4 regions of the Arthrobacter sp. NPDC093125 genome follow, and region 1 is predicted to be linked to each of the others. Evidence: riboswitches for the same ligand, from Rfam matches in the RefSeq annotation. Region 1 holds a riboswitch; each other region holds the start of a gene.
What was found. Region 1 has a riboswitch for thiamine pyrophosphate ahead of thiC (phosphomethylpyrimidine synthase ThiC). Riboswitches for the same ligand answer to the same signal wherever they lie in the genome.

Region 1 (3,124 bases):
GACCATGACCTGGACGTCGTATTCCCACGCCCGCTGGGTCAGCTCAGCCAGGGTGTCGAGCTCCGCGAACTGGGCGGCGTCGTTGGCGTCTGCGGTGGCACCGGGCCGCAGGCCGTCGCCCAGCGAAAAGGCGACGTCGTACTTCGCGAAGATCTCGCACAGTTCGTCGAAGTGCGTGTAGAGGAAGTTCTCCCGGTGGTGTGCCAGGCACCATCCCGCCATGATGGACCCGCCGCGGGAAACAATGCCGGTGACGCGGTTGGCGGTCAGGGGCACATAGCGCAGCAGGACGCCGGCGTGGATGGTCATGTAGTCCACACCCTGTTCGCACTGTTCGATCACAGTGTCCCGGAAGATGTCCCAGGTCAGGGCGTTGGCTTCGCCGTTGACCTTTTCCAGTGCCTGGTAGATCGGAACCGTGCCGATCGGGACAGGGGAATTCCGGATCAGCCACTCGCGGGTGGTGTGGATGTCGTCGCCCGTGGAGAGGTCCATGACCGTGTCCGCGCCCCATTGGGTGGCCCACTGCAGCTTGTCCACCTCTTCAGCGATGGAGCTCGTCACCGCCGAGTTGCCGATGTTGGCGTTGATCTTCACCAGGAAGGCCTTGCCGATAATCATCGGCTCGGACTCGGGGTGGTTGATGTTGTTGGGGATGATAGCCCGGCCGGCCGCCAGCTCGCTGCGCACCAGTTCGACGTCGCAGTTCTCGCGCAGCGCCACGAAGCGCATCTCCGGGGTGATAATGCCCTGCCGGGCGTAGTGCATCTGCGTCACCGTCTTACCGCCGACGGCGCGGCGGGGCACCGGCTGTGCTCCCTTCCACTCCGCGGAGGCGGCGCCGCGGCGCACGGCCGACCGGCCGTCGTCGAGCAGGTTCCGTTCCCGGCCGCTGTAGGGCTCGGTGTCGCCGCGGGCTTCAATCCATTCCGAGCGGAACGGGGCGAGGCCCACCACGGGATCGCTGCCCGGGCCTGCCGTCCGGTAGACCCGGAAGGGCTCGTTCCGCTCCCCGCTGGGCGACGGCTCCAGGGCGATTTCCGTTACCGGAACGCGCAGGCCGTCCCCCTCGATGTAGGCCAGGGAGTGTGACTTCAGCGACTGTGTAACGGGGACGGCTTCATCCTTCGCTTCATCTTGGGCAGGGCTATTTTTGGCAGGCTTGTTTTGGGCAGGGATCAGCTGTGTTTTCTGGGTGCTCATTTAAGGCTCACTTCCTTCGCCGGCATTACCCGGACAGGTTCAACGGTCGCAGGCTGCGTCAGCCCGATCTCAGCCCCTGCAGGGGCACCCGTGTGGTCGTAAACGAAGCTACCACATGGGCCGCAGGATTAGGCTGGAGCCGTGTCGCACATCATCGAATTCACCGGGACCGTGCTCACCGGCCCGGACCAGGAACGGACCGGGCTCTGGGCCGTGGACGGCAATCTGACCTTCCACCGGCCGCACCGCAGCCCGGACGTGGTCCTGGACGGGTGGGTGCTGCCTGGTTTCGTGGACGCGCATTGCCACATCGGGCTTGGGCCTGCAGGGGCGGTGGATGACGAGATTGCCTACGCGCAGGTGATGGCCGACCGGGACGCCGGCACGTTGCTGGTGCGCGACGCCGGCGTGGTGAGCGACACCCGGTGGCTGCAGCAAACCCCGGAAGCGCCGCGGATCATCCGGGCCGGGCGGCACATTGCGCGCGCCCGCCGGTACCTGAGGAACTTCGCTGTGGAGGTTGAGCCGGAAGGCCTTGTTGAGGCGGTGCGGAAGCAGGCACGTTCCGGCGACGGCTGGGTCAAACTCGTGGGGGACTGGATTGACCGCGGCATCGGCGACCTTGCACCGTCCTTTCCCGCAGGGACTGTCCGGGACGCTGTCCGCGCCGCTCATGATGAAGGGGCGAGAGTCACGGCGCACTGCTTCGGCGAGGACACCCTGGACGACATGCTGGACGCCGGCATTGACTGCATCGAACACGCCACGGGACTGCTGCCGCGTCACATTCCCCGGTTCGTGGAGCAGGGTGTGCCGATCGTGCCGACGCTGATCAACATCGCCACCTTCCCGGACATCGCCGCGCAGGCGGAGTCAAAGTTTCCGCGCTACGCCGCCCACATGCGGGCGCTGTGGGAACGCCGCAACGAACGGGTGCGGGAGGCGTACGAGGCCGGCGTGCAGATCTTCGCCGGAACGGACGCGGGCAGTGTGATCCGGCACGGCAGGATCGCGGACGAAATCCTGGCACTGCACGGTGCCGGCCTTCCCTCCGCCGCTGCCCTGGATGCCGCCTGCTGGGCGGCGCGCCGGTGGCTGCGGACCGGCGGTGTCGCCGAGGGTGCCAGCGCGGATGTTGTCGTGTGCCGGCATGATCCGCGGGACGTTCCCGGAACCATCAGGGAGTTGCGGGCGGTGGTTCTGCGCGGAAGAGTCGTCCATTAGGAATAAATTGAAGCTTCAAGTAATTTAGAGGTGTAGGGACCATCGAAATCCGGTGGCCAGTGAGTCCGGGAGTATTCACATGACACCAGCAGCCAGCAGCCAGGACCTTCTTCCAGCCGACCTCACCATGGGCACCGTCATGCTCAAGGTCGGGGACATGAAACTCATGGCCGACTACTACCAGCGGGCACTCGGGCTTGACGTTGTGGCCGAGCAGGACGGCGGCGTCTACCTCGGCCGGCTCAACACGCCCCTGGTGCATCTCGCACCCGCGCCGGGGCTGAGCGTCCCGGGACGGGGTGAAGCCGGCCTCTTCCACACTGCGCTTCTCTTTGACAACCAGGCCGCACTCGCAGCCACCATCGCCACCGCGGCGCAGTACGATCCGCAGCTCTTCGCCGGTAGCGCCGACCACCTGGTCAGCGAAGCTTTCTACTTCAGCGACCCTGAAGGCAACGGCATCGAGCTTTACTGGGACCGCCCCCGCGAAGCGTGGTCCTGGGACGGGAAGAATGTGGTCATGGACAGCCTCGCGCTGCCCCCGCAGCAGTACCTGCAGGAGCACCTGACCGAGAGTGCGGTGCAAGGCCAGCGCGGCACAGAGGCCGGAGTGGGCCACGTGCACCTGCAGGTGGGCGACGTCCAGACGGCCCACGACTTCTACGTCGGGACGCTCGGATTCGAAAAGACAGCAGGC
Region 2 (3,124 bases), on a different contig from region 1:
GGAGGCGAGTTCGGCCCAAGTGTTGGCGTCCTGGCCGAACGTCGGTTCGTCGAGCACCAGGACCTGCGGGTGTGCGGCCAGAACGGTGGCCACGGAGAGCCTGCGCTTCTCTCCGCCGGAGAGTGTGTAGGGGTTGGCATCCACGAGGCCCGTAAGACGGAGCCGCTCCAGCAGCTCGTCCACGCGCTCCTCGCCGTGCCCCAGGTGCCGGGGGCCGAACTGCAGCTCGTCCAATACCCTGCCGGTGACGAACTGGTGCTCGGGTTCCTGGAAGACCGTGCCGATCCTGGCGATCAGCTGCTCGGCCCGCCATTTGTAGGGGTCGATGCCGGCTCCGCGGCTTAGCTCCACAGTGGCGGAAACCTTGCCCTCGACAGGCGGAATCAGCCCGGCAAGCGTCAAGGCGAACGTCGACTTGCCGGCTCCGTTGGGACCGGTGATGGTGAGGGCTTCCCCCGCGCGGACCTGTGCGGTGACGTCGCGTTGCACCGGAACGGGCGGAATGGATTTGAAGCCCCGGCGGCGGGGGCGTTCCCGCGAGACGCCGAGGCGCTCAGCGGCGAGCAGCAACTGGCCCGGCACCAGCCCCCCGTGCGTGCGTCTCCCTTCGGTGCCGGCGCGCCCGGCCAGCGTACGTTGGCGGGTGGGCGGAACGTAACCGGGAACCCAGACGCCGGCGCGGATCAGCATGGTGCGGGCCTGCTCCAGCACCTGCTCCGGGGGGCCGTCGATCAGCACCGCCGGCTGAGTGTCGCTGCCCGGCTGCAGCACTACGATCCGGTCCACGAGGTCTTTCCACACGGCAACCCGGTGCTCGACGACCACCAGCGTCGCGCCGGTCTTGTCGACGCAGCGGGCAACGGCGTCGCGGACCTCAAGGACACCGGCGGGGTCAAGGTTGGCCGTGGGCTCGTCCAGCAGAATGAGACCGGGGCGCATCGCCAGGATGCCGGCCAGCGCAAGGCGCTGTTTCTGCCCGCCGGACAGAGCCGATGTCGGATGGTCCAGCGGAAAGTGCCCTAGTCCGACGTCGTCCAGCGCCTCGTGCACGCGGGACCAGATGTCGTCGCGGGGCACCGAGAGGTTTTCGGCGCCGAAGGCGACGTCATCGCCGAGGCGGGAAAGGACCACCTGCGTCTCCGGGTCCTGCTGCATGAGGCCGGCACGGCCGCGCTGGGCCCGGGGCGGTTCGCCGTCGACCAGGAGGCTGCCGCTTTCGTCCGCGTCGTCGCTCTCCGCCGTGCCGCCGTCGTCCGGTGTGCTGTCGCCAAGCACCCCGGCAAGCGCATGGAGCAGGGTGGATTTGCCGGCCCCGGAGGGTCCCAGCAGCAGCACCCGTTCCCCCGGCCGGATGTCCAGATCGAGGGCATTGACTGCAGGCCTGGTGCGTCCGGCGTGGCGCCAGCCCCAGCCGCGGGCGGTGACCGCGGCCGGGCGGACGCCGGCGTCGTGGTGTGCGGGCATCAGTTGAAGACGGGCTCCGTGGCTGCCTTCCGGGACGCGAAGGAGCTCAGCACGCCGGTCCTGGCCAGGCCGCGGGTGGCGATCCAGGACAGCGCACCGGCGATGATGGCACCGGAAACGGCGGTGAAGATGATGTAGGCCAGCTTGTCCCCGGCGGCGTAGGCGATGTTCCAGCCCCACGGAGCGAACGAGTCGTTCAGGCCGCAGAACAGCCCGGCGCCGGCACCCGCCAGCAGCGAGACGGGCAGGTTGAACTTCTTGTACCGGAACGCGGCGAACACCAACTCCGCACCCAGGCCCTGCAGCAGGCCGGAGATCAGCACCGTGGTGCCGTACTGCGAGCCCATGATCAGCTCGCCCGTGGCTGCCACCGTTTCGCAGAACAGCGCGGCACCGGGCTTGCGGATGATGAGCATGCCCAGCACCGCCGGGATCATCCAGCCGCCGGCGTAGAGGCCGGTCAGCGGCGGGTAGACCGCGTTTAGCGGTGCGGAGATAAGGTTGGCGCCCTGGGACCAGGCCCAAAAGATCACACCTCCGGCGACGGCGATCAGCGCCGCCACCACGATGTCGGCGACGCGCCAGTTGTAGCCGGACTTTTTAACTGTTGCTGTTGTCATGATGGTCCTCCTGAGGATCAGGAGGGGAAAGCGCTCCCCGGCTGCTGGCTTTGGGGTGCCTGCTGCCGGACACTTTGAGAACTCGACTCCCTTGCGCCGGTACTAGCCGGATCAGGTTCGAGGGTCTGCGGTTGTCCGCACTCTCAGCGCCCACCCGCGACGTCCTGGCAATGCCAGTGATGCCCGACGGCGGCGCTCCCCTGTCGTAATGAATATGCCCTTGGTGGGCTGGTCCAGTTTACACCGGCGATCCGCCTTCAGCCCGGCGCCGGAGTCACAATCCGGGAAGTAGGGCGGAGTACATTGGGGCAATGACCCCAGAGGACTCCGGAACCCCAGCCCTTTTTGACCCTGACTCCCCCGCCGAACAGCCGGCGGGAGCACTCGAGTCCCTGATTGCGGACATTGAGTCAGAGATCTCGGAACTCCAATTCCCGCGTTTCAGCAGGGACGACGCCCTCAACCTGGGCCTCCTGCTGGTTGAGCTTGGCAAGGACGGCCGCCTGCCTATCGCCATCGACATCTCCAGGGGCGAGCAGGTGCTCTTTCACGTTGCGCTGGATGGCGCCACCCCGGACAACGGGCACTGGGTCAAGGCCAAGCGGCGTGCCGCAGCCCGCTATGAGGAACCCTCCCTGCTGGTTGGCCTTCGGGGCCGGCTGGGCGGCGGCCGCATTGAGGACAACGCGTGGTTCGACCAGTCCACGTACGCCGCCCATGGCGGCTCGTTCCCTGTCTACGTGCAGGGCGTGGGGGCCGTGGCCACCGTGACGGTCTCGGGGCTGCCGCAGAAAGCGGACCACGACCTGGTGGTGCGGGCCCTGCGGGAAATCCTCGGGTCCATGCGGCTAGGCTAAGGACGAACTAGTAGTCACGTTGCAAGGGGTTTCGGAATGAGTTTTTTCATCAAGCTGCTTGGCACCGGCATTAGCCTGCTCGCCGGGTTCGCCGGCACCAAGGCCGTGGACGCCATCTGGGAAAAAACCACGGGCCGCAAGCCCCCCAAGGGCGACAAGGACGACGTTCCAACGACACTGCGC
Region 3 (3,124 bases), 350 kb from region 1:
GACTGGTACGTCACGGGCCACACCCACCGGGCCCTCGAGTCGGCGCTCGGGTCGTGCCCAACGCGGTACGTCAACACCGGCACGTGGTCTTCGGACGTCCGCGGTCGTGGACCTGACCAGTCGGACCGTCGGGCGTTTCCGTACGCCGTGGTCGACGTCGCCCGCGACGGCGCCACCAGCGGCGGGCTGCGGTACTGGCGTCCGGACGGTGGCTGAGCAGCACCGGTGTCAGCCCACTGCGTGTAACGGGCTAAGCCTTAGCGGCGCCCGAGGCCCTGCCTGCCGCTCCCATGGCACCGGCGGTTCCAGCGTCCAGGACGGCAAGGAGTTCCGCCGCGGCAGCCGCCGGGTCCGGAGCCTCGGTGATGGCCCGGACTACTACGATGCGCTCCGCGCCCGCCGCCGCCACCTGTTCCACGTTGCTGAGATCGATCCCGCCGATGGCGAACCATGGAAGACGCCGGCCGCTTTCCCCGTCGGCATTGCGGACAGCCTTGGCGGCGTAGCGGACCAGATCAAGTCCGACGGCGGCCCTCCCGGGTTTGGTCGGGGTGGCCCACACCGGGCCGGCGCAGAAGTAGTTCAGGCCTTCCGGTGCCTGTGCGGCGGCGATGGCGGCATCGACCTGGTCGGGGGAGTGCGTGGAGAGGCCGATGGCCGGAGAACCGGGCAGGACCTGCCGGGCCGAGCGCAGCGGCAGGTCCTTCTGTCCGATGTGAAACACGGGAGCTCCGGCCAGGGCGGCGATGTCAGCCCGGTCGTTGACGGCCCAGAGCCGGCCATGCCGTCCGGCGGCCTCGCGGAGAACTTCGAGGAGCTCCAGCTCTTCGGCCGCCTCGATGGTCTTGTCCCTGAGTTGGATGATGTCCACGCCGCCGGAAAAGGCGGCGTCAATGAAGTCGGCGAAGTCGCCGCGCTCCTTGCGGGCATCCGTGCAGAGGTACAGGCGGGCGGATTCGGGGAGTTCGTGCGCGGTCATGGCAACCAGCCTAGTTCCTCTAAACTGGGTCCGTACCGCGGGAGCCCGCTGCAGCTGTCATAAACGGCGCAGGGCTGAGAGGGCGTCAGAGCCGACCGCTTGACCTGATCCGGTTAGTACCGGCGTAGGGAAGGAATTCCATGAAACCTGGAATTGGCGGCACATCCGCCACCGACAGGACATCCGCCACTGACAGCTTTTCTGTCATTGATCCTCTGCACGCTGACGTCGCCGTCATTGGCGGCGGTGTAATCGGCCACGGGATCGCCTGGGAGGCCAAGCGCTCAGGACGCTCGGTGGTCCTCATCGACAAGGCGCCCGGGACCGGTGCCAGCTGGGCCGCCGCGGGCATGCTCGCCCCGGTGAGCGAACTGCATTACCAGGAGGAGGAGCTCCTGGAGCTCATGCTCGAGTCCTCCGCTCTGTGGCCCGGCTTCGCAGAGTCGCTCAATGCTGCGCAGCAGGACACCGGCTACCTTGCCTCCCCAACCATCGCGGTCGGCGCCGACCAGGCTGACCGCCGTACCCTGATGGACCTTCGCGAGGTTCAGCAGGCGCACGGCCTCGTCGTCGAACCGCTGACCATCCGCGCTGCCCGACTGCGTGAGCCGCTGCTGAGCCCAGGAATTTCCTGTGCCCTGGAGATCCCGGCCGACCACCAGGTCGATCCGCGCAAACTCGTGAAGAGCATAGCGGCTGCGCTGTCCCGCCACGATCCCCGTGAGCGGACTGCCGTGGCCGGTGCGGACAGTGGCTATGCGGTGCGGGACAACGCCGCCGCACTGTTGTGGGACGACGGGCGGGTCAGCGGTGTCCGGCTGGCCGGCGGCGCCACGGTGCTGGCCGCGGAAACCGTGGTGGCAAACGGCCTCGCGGCTGCCACCCTGGACGGACTGCCGGAGGACCTGCACCTTCCCCTTCGCCCGGTCTACGGCGACATTCTCAGGCTCCGGGTCCCGGACCGGCTCCGTCCGCTGCTTACGGCTACTGTGCGCGGCATTGTCCGCGGAGTTCCGGTCTACATCGTTCCGCGGCAGGACGGCACAGTGGTCATTGGCGCCACCCAGCGCGAAGACGGGCAGGCCGTTCCCAGCGCGGGCGGGGTCTACCAGCTGCTCAGGGACGCGCAGACCCTCGTGCCGGCGGTCGCCGAGCTGGAACTGCTCGAGGCGACCGCCAGGGCGCGGCCGGGCACGCCGGACAACGCGCCGCTGCTGGGCCGGGTCCAAACGGCAAAAGGCTGCGAATCCGGAGCAGCAGGCAGCATGTCCGCAGCACCTGTGCCGGGACTCATCATTGCTACCGGCTTTTTCCGGCACGGGGTCCTCCTGACGCCTGCCGCGGCCGTCATCTGCCGTGAGCTGATGGACGGTGTGGAGGACAGCCGCTGGGGCGCCTTCCGTCCCGGACGGTTCCCGGTTGAGCAGCCAGCCGCCTCAAACCCAGTCATATTTGACCAGAACAAGGAATCAGCATGAACATCACATTGAACGGCAAACCCCACGCTGTGGGGGCAGAAGCCTCCGTGACCACGCTCGTCAGCCAGATCACAGGGCGGGAACTTGTCCCCAGCGGGCAGGCCGCCGACGGCCAGCGGCTGGGTGTGGCCGTGGCGCGCAATTCGGAGGTGGTGCCCCGCAGCCAGTGGCACAGCACGGCGCTCACCGAGGGTGATTACATCGAGCTCGTTACGGCAGTTCAGGGAGGATGAGGACGATGACTGAAACAACTGTGACCAAAACAACTGTGACCAAAACAACTGTGCTTCCAGCCGTGCCTGGAGCAGACACAGACCGCCTGGTCATCGACGGCGTGGAGTTGGGCTCCCGGCTCATCATGGGCACGGGCGGAGCGCCCAGCCTGGACGGACTCGGCGCCGCGCTCCTGGCCTCCGGCACGGAACTGACCACGGTCGCCATGCGCCGCTATTCGCCCGCCGAATCGGGTTCGCTGTTCCAGCTGCTCGTGGACAACAACATCCGGGTCCTGCCGAATACCGCCGGCTGCTTCACCGCACGGGATGCGGTCATGACGGCGGAGCTGGCCCGGGAGGCGCTGGAGACGGACTGGGTCAAACTCGAAGTCATCGCCGATGAACACACGCTCTTGCCCGACGCGGTGGAACTCGTCGATGCCACCGAGCAG
Region 4 (3,124 bases), on a different contig from region 1:
GCTGTAGCGGCGTGGCGCGTCGAAGAACTCAACCTCAAACCGGCACGAGTGCCGGAAGGCCGTGAGCATCTCTCCGCGTTCCGCCCCGGACGCTTTTCGCCCCGCTGCGTCCGTGATCGCGATGGCCTGCCGGGTCGCTGCCGCAAAGCCCTCGTCGGCGTAGGTCCGCAACCATTCCGCGTAGGGGTGTCGTTCCGGGGCGCCGGCAGCCAGGAATCCGGTATGCAGGGTCTGCCCGACTTCGGCGTAGAGCCAGAAGCACGGGAGCGCCGCCGCGACCAGCACGCCGTAGCTGCCGGATGCCGACGCCGCGACCAGGTGGTCCACGTAAGCCTTCGTCACCGGACCAAGGTCGCCAGGGACTGTACGGGTGCTGAGCCAATTTCGGTGCAGTTCGGACTCGACCTCGAGGCACTGCTGGGAGGAACGCGCCCAGAACAGCTGCTCCGCTTCGGTGGGGGCGAGGGCACTGGCCCTGGCGAGGACCCGCGAATAACCGTTGAGGTAGATGGCATCCTGCGCGAGGTAGTAGGCAAACTGGTTTTCCGGAAGGGTCCCCTCCGACAGCCCGCGGATGAAATCCAGACCGTAAATCGCCGTCAGGTCTGCGGCGGACTCTGCCTGGAGCAGCGCGGCGAAGCTGCCATCGGCCGTGCGGTCCGCCGGCGGCAGATGGTGGAAGTGGTGGATCGGGCCGTTGCCGTGGCCAACCTCGAGCTGTTCAGAGGCGCGCAGGGCGCCTTCCAGCCAGGGCTTGACGGTTCGGAGGGCCTGTTCCCAGTCCCCCAGCCGGGCCTGCACGGTCGCCATCGCTGCGGACAGCGAGCACCCAGTGCCGTGGCTGTTGCGGGTGCCTACGCGCTGCCCCTCAACCACCACAACATCCGCCGACAATGCCCCGCCTGGGTTCACCAGGGCATCCGGGCACTCAGCGTCCTCGAGGTGGCCGCCTTTAACGAGGACAGTCGCCCCGGTTTCGGCCGAAAGCCGTTTTCCCTGTTCCAGGGCCTCGGACCAGGTGGCCGCTTCCTGTTCACCCAGCAGCATGCTCAGTTCGGCAAGGTTAGGGGTGATGAGGTCCGCGAGGGGCAGCAGCGCCCGCAGTGCCCCCTCGGCGGATTCCTGCAGGAGGCGGTCTCCGCTCGTGGCAACCATGACGGGATCCAGAACAACGACGCCGGGACGCACCTTCTCGAGCCAGCTCCGGACCGCGGTGATCACCTCCGCGTCACCCAGCATGCCGATCTTCACCGCGTCCACGGCGATGTCGTCGCTGACCGCCGCGAGCTGCGCGGCGATGAAGTCAGCCGGCGGCACGTGGACGCCGCTGACTCCCCGGGTGTTTTGTGCTGTCAGCGCGGTGATGGCGGCCATCCCGTAGCCTCCGTGGGCTGCAATACTTTTCAGGTCGGCCTGGATGCCGGCGCCGCCGGAAGGATCTGATCCGGCGATGGCCAGGACCCGGGGAACTCGCCGGGTGGCGGACGGAACGTGGACGGGAGCCGCTTCTCCGCTGATGTCTGCACCAAAAGACATCGTGGCGATCGAAAGCGGGGCAGCTGTCAGGGGCAGGGCAGATGTTGCAGACAAAGAAAGACATCCCTTCGCCGGTACTAACCGGTCAGGTTCAACGGGTTTGGATCTCAGCCGGCTCCGTGCTCGGCACCCCGTGTCAGTCCCCCAGCCTAGCCGGTCCCTCCGTCCGCGGCGCTGCGTGTCGGTTTGCGACCGTCAGTCCTTAGCAGCGGGCGGTTAAACCAGCGGGCCGGCGCTGCTGTTGCAGCACCGGCCCGCTCTTTCTGGAAAGCCGCCGGAGGAGCGGCAGCCGGGAACTGAGTCCCGTCTGAATGCCCCTCTACAGCTCGGAAGCGGGTACGCCTACGCCCAGAATGATGGGTTCATCCGCAACCTGGGGAGCCGCGGGCTTGTCCGGCGCCGGGGCTTTGGCCTCGTGCGAGTGGCCGGCAGCGGCCACGGGCACAGCCTCGTGGTGCTCTACGGACGTCTCGTTAGCGGCACCTTGCGCCCGGCTGGCACTGCGGTTGCGGCGCGGACGGCGGGTCCGGACGGCCACGTCTGAATGGTCAGCGAACCGGTCCCTGTCGCTGTCAATGGATGCCTGCGTTGCAGCAGATGCCGGGGCTGGCAGGTCGGCGGCCTTCCCAGGCTCAGCTGTCTTTGAAGGCTCGGCCGCCTTGGGCGACTCGTCCGTCGTCGGACGCTCGGCCGCCTTTGAGCCTTCCGGTGCCGGCTCGCCGAGGTGCGCAAAGGCTTCCTCGAGCCGGTCAAGGGTCAGCGCAGGCTTCACGGCCGGAGGCTCGGTGTGCTCCACGAAGGGAAGCACTACCTTCTCCCCGCCGAAGGTGAGCACGGCGCCGGGCCGGCCCGAAACACTTTCCGTCTCGGGGCTGCGGTGTACCGCCGGGCTCTCCGGAGCGGGCGCCGACGCGGCAGGAACCGGGCGCTGCTCACCGGAAGCTGCCTGGTGGGCCGCGTCCTCATGGAGGTGCGCGGCGTGCGCAGCCGCCGCGATGTTGGCAAGTGCCGCCCGCGTTGCCTCGGCCTTGGCGTGCCGCTCCGCTTCGCTGGGCTCGTGGTGCACGGCGGCCGGTGCGGCGGGACCCGTCTCAGCCGGTCCCTGTCCGCCCTTGCCGCGGCGCCGGCTCTTGCGCTCGGTGCGCACAGCAGGCTGGTGCTCGCTGCGCGGAACGTGGTGTTCAGCTGCCACGACATTGGCGCGGCGGTGCTCGACGGGCTCGTCATGGGTGACAACACCGCGGCCTGCACAGACCTCGCACTGCTCGCCAAAGACTTCCAGCAGGCCGGTGCCCATGCGCTTGCGGGTCATCTGCACGAGGCCCAGCGAGGTCACCTCGGCCACCTGGTGCTTGGTCCGGTCGCGGCCCAGGCACTCCACCATGCGGCGCAGCACGAGGTCACGGTTCGACTCCAGGACCATGTCGATGAAGTCGATCACGATGATGCCGCCGATGTCCCGCAGTCGCAGCTGCCGGACGACTTCCTCAGCCGCTTCCAGGTTGTTCTTGGTGACGGTTTCCTCGAGGTTGCCGCCGCTGCCGGTGAACTTTCCGGTGTTGACGTCCACCACGGTCATGGCTTCGGT

Region 2: linked by a shared signal. The riboswitch ahead of ACIP9X_RS15120 (ECF transporter S component) and the one ahead of thiC (phosphomethylpyrimidine synthase ThiC) in region 1 are both predicted to bind thiamine pyrophosphate.
Region 3: linked by a shared signal. The riboswitch ahead of thiO (glycine oxidase ThiO) and the one ahead of thiC (phosphomethylpyrimidine synthase ThiC) in region 1 are both predicted to bind thiamine pyrophosphate.
Region 4: linked by a shared signal. The riboswitch ahead of thiD (bifunctional hydroxymethylpyrimidine kinase/phosphomethylpyrimidine kinase) and the one ahead of thiC (phosphomethylpyrimidine synthase ThiC) in region 1 are both predicted to bind thiamine pyrophosphate.

Annotation. Positions count from the first base shown of each region.
Region 1 covers NZ_JBIVOQ010000002.1:18,818-21,941, reverse strand. The annotation lists gene thiC (phosphomethylpyrimidine synthase ThiC) at 1-1,203, opposite strand, end outside; TPP riboswitch at 1,198-1,305, opposite strand; gene ACIP9X_RS04595 (amidohydrolase family protein) at 1,345-2,427, shown strand; gene ACIP9X_RS04590 (VOC family protein) at 2,507-3,124, shown strand, end outside.
Region 2 covers NZ_JBIVOQ010000008.1:34,616-37,739, reverse strand. The annotation lists gene ACIP9X_RS15125 (ABC transporter ATP-binding protein) at 1-1,464, opposite strand, end outside; gene ACIP9X_RS15120 (ECF transporter S component) at 1,464-2,084, opposite strand; TPP riboswitch at 2,155-2,296, opposite strand; gene ACIP9X_RS15115 (heme-degrading domain-containing protein) at 2,396-2,941, shown strand; gene ACIP9X_RS15110 (DUF4235 domain-containing protein) at 2,978-3,124, shown strand, end outside.
Region 3 covers NZ_JBIVOQ010000002.1:370,798-373,921, reverse strand. The annotation lists gene ACIP9X_RS06200 (hypothetical protein) at 1-216, shown strand, start outside; gene thiE (thiamine phosphate synthase) at 251-979, opposite strand; TPP riboswitch at 1,007-1,128, shown strand; gene thiO (glycine oxidase ThiO) at 1,120-2,457, shown strand; gene thiS (sulfur carrier protein ThiS) at 2,454-2,690, shown strand; gene ACIP9X_RS06180 (thiazole synthase) at 2,696-3,124, shown strand, end outside.
Region 4 covers NZ_JBIVOQ010000005.1:64,796-67,919, reverse strand. The annotation lists gene thiD (bifunctional hydroxymethylpyrimidine kinase/phosphomethylpyrimidine kinase) at 1-1,536, opposite strand, end outside; TPP riboswitch at 1,583-1,680, opposite strand; gene ACIP9X_RS11920 (Rne/Rng family ribonuclease) at 1,856-3,124, opposite strand, start outside.